DNA from 2 places in the Deinococcus roseus genome. Region 1 is predicted to be linked to the other one. Evidence: riboswitches for the same ligand, from Rfam matches in the RefSeq annotation. Region 1 holds a riboswitch; the other holds the start of a gene.
The links. A riboswitch is a leader RNA that binds a small molecule or an ion and turns the genes downstream of it on or off. The one in region 1 is predicted to bind cyclic di-GMP.
Positions count from the first base shown of each region.

Region 2: it holds a riboswitch for cyclic di-GMP, as region 1 does, so the genes downstream of both, IEY52_RS06540 (hypothetical protein) here and IEY52_RS21835 (HD domain-containing phosphohydrolase) in region 1, are expected to answer to the same signal.

Region 1 is NZ_BMOD01000026.1:1,556-6,646, reverse strand. Features, by position in the region: gene IEY52_RS21840 (lactonase family protein) at 1-204, shown strand, start outside; gene IEY52_RS21835 (HD domain-containing phosphohydrolase) at 242-2,278, opposite strand; cyclic di-GMP riboswitch class II at 2,335-2,418, opposite strand; gene IEY52_RS21830 (copper homeostasis protein CutC) at 2,673-3,392, shown strand; gene IEY52_RS21825 (ATP-binding protein) at 3,463-5,091, shown strand, end outside.
Region 2 is NZ_BMOD01000003.1:234,127-239,217, forward strand. Features, by position in the region: gene IEY52_RS06535 (transglutaminase TgpA family protein) at 1-903, shown strand, start outside; cyclic di-GMP riboswitch class II at 952-1,035, shown strand; gene IEY52_RS06540 (hypothetical protein) at 1,104-3,722, shown strand; gene IEY52_RS06545 (hypothetical protein) at 3,732-4,502, shown strand; gene IEY52_RS06550 (hypothetical protein) at 4,548-4,994, shown strand.

The DNA of each region.
Region 1 (5,091 bases):
GAATTGACCCTGCTGGAAAACGTGTCCACCCAGGGAGAGGTTCCCCGTGGCCTGGTGCTCTCTCCAGATGCCCACTTTTTGCTGGCTGCCAACCAGAACAGCAACAGCATTCTGGTCTTCAAACGGAATGAAGAGACTGGCATCCTGCAGGCAGGCGACCTGTTCCCCTGCCCCTCTCCGGTGGGTCTGGCCTTCTTGCCCTGAACAGGGTTTCTGGCAGCTTCTCCGGTGTTTGCTGGCTTCAGCAGGCTTCCCGGGGAAGCTGCTCGCTTTGTTGAAGGTCTGCTTCTTGAAGGTCTGCTTCTGGTTGTTCTGGTGCTGCGTGCTGCTCCATCATTTCGCTGAACACCTGCACCACCTGCGGATCAAACATGCTGCCTGCACAGCGCTGGATTTCCTGCATGGCAGCTTCATGGCTGAAGGGTTCCTTGTAGGGCCGTCTGGAGATCAGGGCATCATACACATCCACCACCGTGAAAATCCTTGCAGCCAGCGGAATGGAATGCCCACGCAAACCTCTGGGATACCCTCCTCCATCCCATTTTTCGTGGTGGTGCAGGATCACCTCTAAAGTGGAGGTTGGCAGACTGGGGATGTGTTTCAGCATCTCAAAACCAATTTCGCTGTGTTTTTTCACCGCTTCAAACTCCTCTGGAGTCAGGCGACCCGGCTTGAGCAGGATGTGGTCTGAAATGGCAATTTTTCCGGTGTCGTGCAGGTAGGCCCCCCACCTGAGGGCATCAAGGGCATCTCCACTGAGGCCCATGGCCCGGCCCAGCAAATCCGAAAGCTGAACCACCCTGTCGGTGTGGCCCTTGGTTTCGTAATCGCGGTATTCCAGCACCATCCCGATGGCCTTCAGGGTTTCTTCGCGGCTGGAAGAGAGTTTCTCGATGTAGGTGTTGCGTTCAAAAGCGTGGGAAATGCGGTCCCGCACGGCACGCAGGATTCGCCGGGCATCTTCGCTGAAATGCACCTGGTCTTTGCGGGTGCCCAGCGCCAGAAACCCCTGAATCCGACCATCGGCAGTCACAGGAAGCACGGCCAGTTGGTGGGCACCAGCGCGGGGCAACGCTTCGGCAGGCTCACAGATGGCTTCCCCAGCCCCAAAGAACGCCGGGGTTTCACTGAGGAACGCATGCAGCAAACGGGGTCCCGAAACCCTGAGGTACTGCTGCAACAAATGCTCTCCTTCCTCTGGGAGCAGGTTCAGGCAGGATCCCACCTGATACTGGTGGTCCCGCACCGTCACAAACATGCCGTAATCGAAAGGAATCACCCGGGTGCAGTGCTTGAGGGCCAGACGGATCACATCGGCAGGGTCGCTGGCCTCTTCCAGTTCTTCGGCCAGCATCACCAGTTGTGCGGAAGTGTCCAGCGAAGCCAGCAGTTGCTGGCGGGCCACCACCCGTTCTGTGATGTCCAGGCTGGAGGAGATGAACCCCTGAAAGCTGTCCCCTTCCCAGATCAGCCGGAAAGCGGTTTCGCACCACAGATGGTGGCCTTCTTTGTGCTGAATGCGGTATTCCAGAATGTGCTGGTCTAAGTGACCCTCCACCGCTTCATGGACCGACTGCTTGACCCTTTCCAGATCCTCCGGGTGGATGTACCCATAATCTGGAATGCTGAGAAACGCCTCGGTGCTGTACCCCAGAATGGCCGTGATGGACGGTGAAACGTAGGTGGCATGAAAGTTCTGGTCAAACCGCAAAATCAGGTTGACGGTGTTCTCTGCAATCAGCTGGAACTGGGCCTGGTTTTCCTGCAGGGCCTGCCGCATGCGGTTTTTCTCGGTGACATCCGAGACCACCACCAGTCTGGCCTGCTTGCCCTGAAAGTGCAGGTCCTGTCCCTGCACCTGCACCTCCATGCACTGGCCGTTCTTTTTCTGGTGCAGCCAGACCTGATCTTCCTCCGTCTCTGCTGCCTGCAGGGTCCTGAAATACTGGACCAGCACAGGTTTTTCTGTTGCAGGGCGGATGTCCAGCAGGGTCAGGCGCAGGAATTCTTCACGGGTGTAACCGTATTGGTTCAGGGCTGCCTGGTTGACCTCCAGAAACCGCAGGGTGTGCTGTTCGTACACCCACATGGGGAGGGGATTCAACCAGAAAGCCGCCTCCAACAATTCTGAAGCCCCAGAAGACAGGGTTGGCTCCTGGATGTTCTGGCTGGGTTCAGACCTCTGGATGAAATGCACGCCTGAACAGCTGATCTCCAGACCTGAATCTTCTGTTGCAGAAAAAGCCACCTGCTGTTGTGTGGGATAAGAAACGGTCATGGCAGCGTCCTTCCTGCAGGGGCATGCCAGCATGTTGTCCGAGGGGATCACAGAATTTCTCCTCATGCCGGTCGCACCATTGACTCCACACATTCCAGGTGCCCGCATACGGAATGTGCTTCCAGGTCTCATGAGTGGGCTTGATGCCACTTCTCTTTCGAGCTTAGCTGAGTTTCAGAAAAAGTGTCAACTGTTGTTTTTTGCAAAGCGTCTGTGACGGCCTTGCTGAGCAGTTGCTGAATTTTTTACACTCTGCTTACGTACCTTTCAGAGCTGTTTCAGGGGTCAGCTATTGTTGCTTCTTGCAACAGAAAAGCTGTTTGATGGCAAAACCCTCAACAACCCTCCCATCAAAATTCCATCGTCTGCCGCCCACACCTGATATGCTGAAGGCATGATTGCCGAGGTCGTCGTTGAAAATGCCATGGAGGTGAGGGAGACCCAGCATGCCGGCATCACCTCACTGTTGCTGGTGCGCAACCTCAAAGAGGGGGGCATCAGCCCGGACCTGAAAACCATTGGCCTGTGCACAGACGCTGCCCGGATTCCCATGTCCATTCTGGTTCGCCCGGACATCGACAATTACTTTTATGAAGAAGGGCGCAGGCGCAGGACCCTGAAAATTCTGGAGCTGTACTGGAACCACGGCATCCGCAACATCACCTTTGGGGCCCTGCACAACACCGTAATGGACTGGGATTTGCTGGAAGATGCCATCACCCATGGGTTCAGCGTCAACATCAACCAGGCCTTTGACCAGACCCAGGATCTGGTCAAAAATTACCTGCAACTGGCCCTGTACCCCATGGTGCGGCAGGTGGTCACCCGGGGCCAGGCCGAAACTGCAGTGGCCGGAGAAAGTCAGATTCAACAGCTGGTGCAGCTGGACAAACCCAGCCTTCCTGTGGTGGCAGACAGCACAGGCCTGACTTCAGACAACCTGAAACCCTTTCTGGAACGCAGTGGAGTGCAGGGCATCCAGTTTGGAGCCGGGTCCAGAGACCGCAATGGCAAAATCAATTTCTCGCAGCTGGAAGGTGCAGTGAATGTCCTGCGCAGGCATGCCAAAAGCAAGCAGGCTGGAGAGAATTCACCGTCCCGCTTTCGTTTCTGATCCCAGCACCCCCCAGAAATCAAGCAGTGCAGCCAGAACCTGTTGAATGAAACAGGGTACAATTGTACGCGTGAGCACCATCTACCAACTCCGGTTGCTGGGTCACACCCTGCTGGAACAGCAAGGGCAACCCGTGCGTCTGGGCACCCGCAAAGCCCTGGCCATTCTGGTCATTCTGGCCCTCAGCCCAGAGCGGGTGGGCCGTCTGGAATTGGCCGAATTGCTGTGGCCCGAACAACCCGAGGAAAAAGCCAGGGGCAGCCTCAGGCAGGAACTTTCCCGGCTCTCCCAGACCCTGGGAGAGGTGCTGCAGCTGGATGGGCAGTGGATTTCCCTGCAAAGAAATGCCTTTCAGGTGGATGTCTGGGCTTTTCAGCAGGCCCTGCAAAACAAAGACTGGAGTGCAGCCAGAGCCGCCTACCATGGGCGATTTCTGCATGGTTTTTACCTGAGGGACAGCAGCAGTTTTGAAGACTGGCAATACACCCTGCAGGAACAACTGCACCACCAGTACAGCGAGGTGCTGCTGGAACATGCCAGCCAGCTGGCCCAGAACCAGCAGATCAAAGAAGCCCTGGAGGTCTTGCAGGAAGCCATGCAACACAACCCCATCCAGGAAGATGCCTACCTGCGCAGCATGGAGCTGCACCGCCAGCAAGGGGAAGACGCTGCCATCCACAGAATCTATCAGGCACTGGTCCAGGTGTTGCACCACGAGCTGGGAGAAGAACCCAGCCAGCAAGCCCAGCAGGTTTATGCTTCCCTGCAAAAACCGGAACGCTCTCCCCTGCCCCAGAAACTGGGCATTTTTTTGGGACGCGACACCGAATTCAAAGAAGTGCTGGCCTTGCTGAACCGCCCGGACTGCAGGCTGCTCAACATCATCGGCACCGGAGGCATTGGCAAAACCCGACTGGCCCTGGAAGCCGCCCACCACCTGCAAAACCAGGGCCTGAAGGTGCACTGGGTGCAGGTCACCACCAGCACCCTCTTTTCGGCTGTGGCAGACAGCCTGAGCATTCCCGCCCTGGGCCGTGGGGACCTGGCAGAAGCCATTCGCTACCACCTGACCGACACCCGCCCCCTGCTGGTGCTGGATGAAGCCGAACTGCTCTCCAGCCACCGCGAAGTGGGCTGGTTGCTGGAGCACACCCCGGTGCGTCTGCTGCTCACCTCCCGCGAACGCCTGAAGCTGCGCAGCGAATGGATTTACGAACTCAGCGGTCTGCTGCTCCCCGAAATCGGCTGGGATGCCGCTTCCACCAGGCTTTTCCTCTATGCTGCCCAGCGGATCCGGCCCCAGTTCCTGCCTTCCATTCAGGAAAGGGAAGAGATTGCCGAAATCTGCAAACTGCTCTCGGGTTTCCCGCTGGCCATTGAAATTGCTGCCACCTGGATCCGTTTCATGGGATGCCGGGACATCCTCTCCCATCTGAAAGAAAGCCTGGACTTTCTGGATGTGCCACTCACAGACCGGCCTGAACGCCAGCGCAGTTTGCGCAGCATTCTGGATTCCACCCTGGTCACCATCCCTGCAGAGGCCCGCAATGCCCTGGTGGCCCTGGTGCCCTGCTGGGGCGGGTTTGACTTCAAAGCCGCACTGCACATCTCCAGAACCGGTGCAGGCACCCTGGCTTTGCTGGCCGACCACAGCCTGCTGCAACAACCCCGCATGGGTGAATTCCGCATGCTGGAAGTG
Region 2 (5,091 bases), on a different contig from region 1:
CTCCCAGCAGAGGGCAACCCCAGAACCCGCACCCTGGCCCACAGCTGGACCGCACTGGACCCAGAAGCCCGCATGGAGGCAGCCCTGGATTTTTTCCGCAATGGAGGTTTCAAATACACCCTGACCCCTCCAGAGCTGTCTGGTCCCAACATGCTGGACGATTTGTTGTTTGGCACACGGCAGGGGTTCTGTGAGCATTTTGCAGGTGCATTTGCCTTCCTGATGCGTGCAGCCGGGGTTCCAGCACGGGTGGTGGGAGGCTATCTGGGCGGGCACCCCAACCAGAATGGAGGGTATTACATTGTGCGCCAGACAGACGCCCATGCCTGGGTGGAGGTGTGGCTGGAAGGCAAAGGCTGGATCCGGGTGGACCCCACTGCGGCCGTTGCACCCACCCGCCTGACGCAGGGACTGGCTTCCAGCCTGCAAAATGCTGATTTTTTGCCTGCAGTGGCCAGAGGAGAAAATTCCTGGTTGACCCAGTTGCAGCTGCGGCTGGACTCCCTGCAGTTCCTGTGGGACCAGTGGATCATCGGATACAACCTGACCCAGCAGCAGGCCCTGGTGAATTTGCTGGGCACCCTGGGCACCGCACTGGTGCTGGTTGTGCTGGTTGCTGTTGCTGTGTTTTTCCTGGTGTACAAAAGAAAACCCTCCGTGCAGCATGCAGACGATTTGCAGCGGGTCTTCGAGCGTTTTGTCCGTCGTTTGAGCAGGCCGCCTGAACCTGCAGAACCGGTCGGAACCTATGCCGTGCAGATGGCAGCGGCCCACCCGGAAGCGGCTGACACCATCCTCTCCATTGCCGAGCTGTATCAGGAATTGCGGTATGGGGCGGCCCCCTCACCAGAACAGCGCAGGGCTTTTCAGCGACAGGTGCAGCAGTTCCGACTGAAGCCCTGAGAGACCCGCTTTCAGTGAGGTTTTGGTCAGAATGCAAAAGTAAGATGAGGGGGAAGAGGAGGCGTTGATTCCTGTGCTGTATCCGGGCACCTGGCACAGGAGGAGCCAGTGGTGCGACCGGCCTTGATCCCTTCGGCAACTTCTGCTGCGTGGTTTCATGCTCGGTCTGCCTTTGCCCGCAAAGGAATGTGACGCACACCATGACCCACCTGACCCCTTTCCGAACCCTTTTGACGGCTGCCCTGATGGGAGCAGTCGTGTGCTTGTCGGGTCAGGGTCAGGCTGTCCAGGTGGACCTTCCACTGCTGTTGCAAAACCAGCAGGCCACCCAGTTGATGGTGCCTTTGCCCACCACCCTCAAAGGACAAACCCTGTCTGTGGTCTTACAGGGCTGGAAATCTGAAGGCGAGTTGCAGCAGGGCCCGCCTGCAGGGTTCAGGATCAACCACCCTAAAAAACTGTCTGCCAGCCAGAATCCCATTTTGCCCATCAGTGTGCAGGTCACGGGAGACAGCGACCTGACCCGACTGGTTCTGGTTTTCGATGTCACAGGGCCACAGGGCAAAGAGCAGGTGGAGGTGGTCTTGCAGCTTCCCCCACGGGTCCGACTGGAAGTGCAGGTGCCAGAGGGGGTCACCACCCTGCCGGGATACACCGTGCAGGTGCCCATTCACATTCACAACACCGGGGTGATTCCAGCGCACATCCATGTGGAATTGAGTCTGGCTTTGCAGGCGGTTCCCGACTTTGAGCTGGCCCCGGGCGCGGCACGGACCATCAATTTGCCCATCCCCACCCAGGCCACCGACCAGACGCTGGAAATCGGTTTGCTGACCCCCACCAGCACCCTCCGCAAGAAAATCCTGCTGAAAGGGGTCAAGGGCACAGACGCCCCTTACCGGGTGAAAATCCAGATGTCTGCTGGCACAGAATCCGGGCAGCCTGTGGGCACCCAGTTGCGTGCAGAGGCCAACCTCAGCGAAAGTGTGCGGCTGTCTGCAGCAGTGGCCCTGAAGGGCACCGCCCTGCAAAGCCCCAGTTTGCTGGGGGGTGTGGGCAAGACTACAGTCAATTACGGTGCGGGTCCTGCTTCTGGTGTGGCAGGCAGTGCAGGTGAAGGCCTGTACATCAGTGGTGAACCCCTGAGCGGCCTGCAGGTGGGTGCAGGATGGGGCACCCGCACCACCAGTTTGCGTCTGGGTGCAAAATCTGCTGGTCGGGAAGAACAGCTTTACTGGTCGGTGGCTGCCCACAGCGATCTGGCGTTCACATCCCCGGAATTTTCGGCGTCCTTGCAGAATTCAGAGTGGAGCTGGAACAGCAAATTCACGCCCTGGCAGCCCACCCAGTGGGTTTCATCGCTGGGGTACAGTGGGCCAGGAGAGGGCGCAAACGCACGGGTGGCTTATGGCCCTGCAGGCTGGGACGTTTTCCTGAAAGGCAACCTGACCCTTCCAGACAGCCAGGACCGCTTCAGCAGCCAGTGGAACCTGCAGGGCAACCAGTGGCGGGATTTCCAGATGACCTACAGCAACCGGGAATCGGACTGGAGCTGGATGTATCGCCCGGACCAGCAAAGCGAGGTGCAGGCCAGTTACCGCATTCCCTTGCAAGATTTCACTTTGCAGTTCAATGCCTTGGTGCAGATGAAAGGTTTTGCCCTGACTGGAGCAGAGCTTGCTGGAAATGCCAGTTACACCCAGGGGCCTTTGCAACTCAACCTGGAAGGTGCGGTGCGCAGCAACACATCAGGCAACCTCAATCTGTCTGGCAAATACACCACGCTGCTGGACGCTGGTGAACTTTCCCTGAATGGAGGGGTGAGGACCAGCTGGATTTCTGGGGAATGGATGGTGTTGCCCTTTGCAGGCATCAATTACCGGGATGTCAGCGGCTGGGTGGGGACGGTGTCTGCCAGCAAAACCCGTGAGGGCATCAATTACATTGCCCGTCTGGCCTACCAGTTTGAACTGGCGGTTCCTGAACAGGTGACCTCCTGGCTGAATGGCAGTCCGGCAGTGGACCCATCTGCCCGCACAGTGCGTCTGGAAGTGCAGGGCACAGGTTTTCAGCCTTCCCTGGCAGGTGTGGCCCTGCTGGGGTGTGGCATGATTGCCCGCACAGATGCCAATGGCAAGGCGAAGCTTCAGGGTTTTCAGGGGCCTTGCACCATCACCATTGACCGCAACACCCTGCCTCCCCGGACAGCGCTTCCCGTCAACACCCTGCAAACCCATCCAGGAGACAGCCTGAATGTGCAGCTCATCCCCACTTTTGAACTGGAAGGCAAACTGGAGTATGAACAGACCACCCTGCCCATCGATCCCACCCCCAGAAGGGTTCGCATCACGCTGGCTGGCCCGGATACGTTCTTCAAGGAGGTGGACATGCCCTCAGGAGACTTTGAGTTCAAAGATTTGCCCATTGGGGAGTACACCATCACGGTGGGGGAGGGCAGGTCCATCCGCAAACTGCTGGCCCCCAACCAGGGACCTCTGGTGCTCACCGTGCCTGCTCCAGCCTTACCCACCCTCAAGAAAACCACCCCACCCCTCAGGCTGTCCTGGCAGAACCTCACGGTGGCTGCAGGCAGCATGGCCCACCTGAAAGTCACCTCAGAAGGCAACATCCAGAAGCTGGTGTTGCGGGCACAGGAATGGGAACAAACCCAGGATTGTGCAGACCAGACCAGCTGTGAAACTGCTTTTGTGGTTCCCTCCACCCCAGAAGGCCTGCTGGCCGTCCAGCTGGAAGTGCATTTTGCCAATGGCACCGTTGCCAGACGATCCGCTCAATTGATCGTTTCCCCCAGTCCATAAGGAGTTCCCATGACCCGAATTGCTGCACTTTTTGCTGTACCCATTGCTGCCCTGCTGCTGGGCAGTGCTGCCGCCCAGGTGAACATCACCGGCCCCCGTGACCTGGAATTGCAACCCGGTGAATCCCGCACCGTGAATTACGTGCTGAACAACCCCGGAGACACCGAGGTGCCTGCTGTTGTGTTCATGAACGACTACATGCAGCAACCTGATGGTGCCCTGGTGCACATCCCTGCAAAAACCCTTCCTGGCAGTTTTTCCCGGATTGCCTCTTTTGGACGGCTGGAATACACCATCCCAGCGAGAGGCACCGTGGTGGTTCCGGTGCAGATCACCATGCCCAAAACTGCACTGGGTGGGTACTGGGGGGTGGTGGGGGTGGATGTCCTGGACAACAAGAGCACCACAAATGGAAACCAGGTTGGGTTCAAGATCCGCTACGCCATGGTCACTGCTGTGACGGTGGCAGGGGTCACCCGCCATGAAATCAGCATCGACAACCTGGGAGGCCAGACCGAAAAAGGGCTGACTGCCCTGGCCCTCACCCTCTCCAACCTGGGCACCGCCTACGAACGCTATTCCTTGAAAGTGCGGATTGTGGATTTGCAGGGCAAAACGGTGGAAAGCCAGATGGCTTCGGTGTTGCTGCCCGGTTTGACCGTGGATCTCAGCCTTCCCATCAAAGACAAGCTGGCTGCAGGAACTTACGGGGTCTTTGCCACCCTGACCTATGGCAAAGATGAACAGGTGGAGATGGCTGGGAGCCTCGAGGTGCCCTGAGCCTGGTGCACCAGCAGAAAATCTGGGTTTCTGAAAGGAAGAGAGATGCTGAAAAAATGGACGGTTCTGCTGCTGTGCTGGGCACCTCTGGCGAGTGCAAGTTCTTCCAGCACCAGCATTGGGGTGGGTGCCCTGAGGCCCCTCTCCCTGGATGCAGACATGCCAGAAGTTATCCTCAGCACCCCTTCTGGAGACAGCATCTTCTTTCAGCCTGTGGCTGGACAGCAGGCCCTGACCCCTGGTGAAACCTACACCCAGAGCGTCACCCTGCAGATGCAGCCTCCAGAAAATGCACCATCCACCCAGAGCAGCACGCTGTCCCTGGCCACACCTCAGGTTTCGGGTTACCATTTTGCCTGCAAGATCAATGGTCAGCTGGTGACTTCTGCGGCCCTGGGAGGGTCCGTCAAACTGGAATTCATTGTTCAGGTGCAGGAAGGGGTCAGGGCACCCCTTTCAGGTCAGATTGTTGCCACCATCACCAGCAACTGACACACGCAACAGGGGGTTTTGAACCCAGACCAATCAGAAGTGACAGCAAGGTGATCAAAGCATGGGTGCTGTAAGAACTGTGTCAGAGATCACCCTT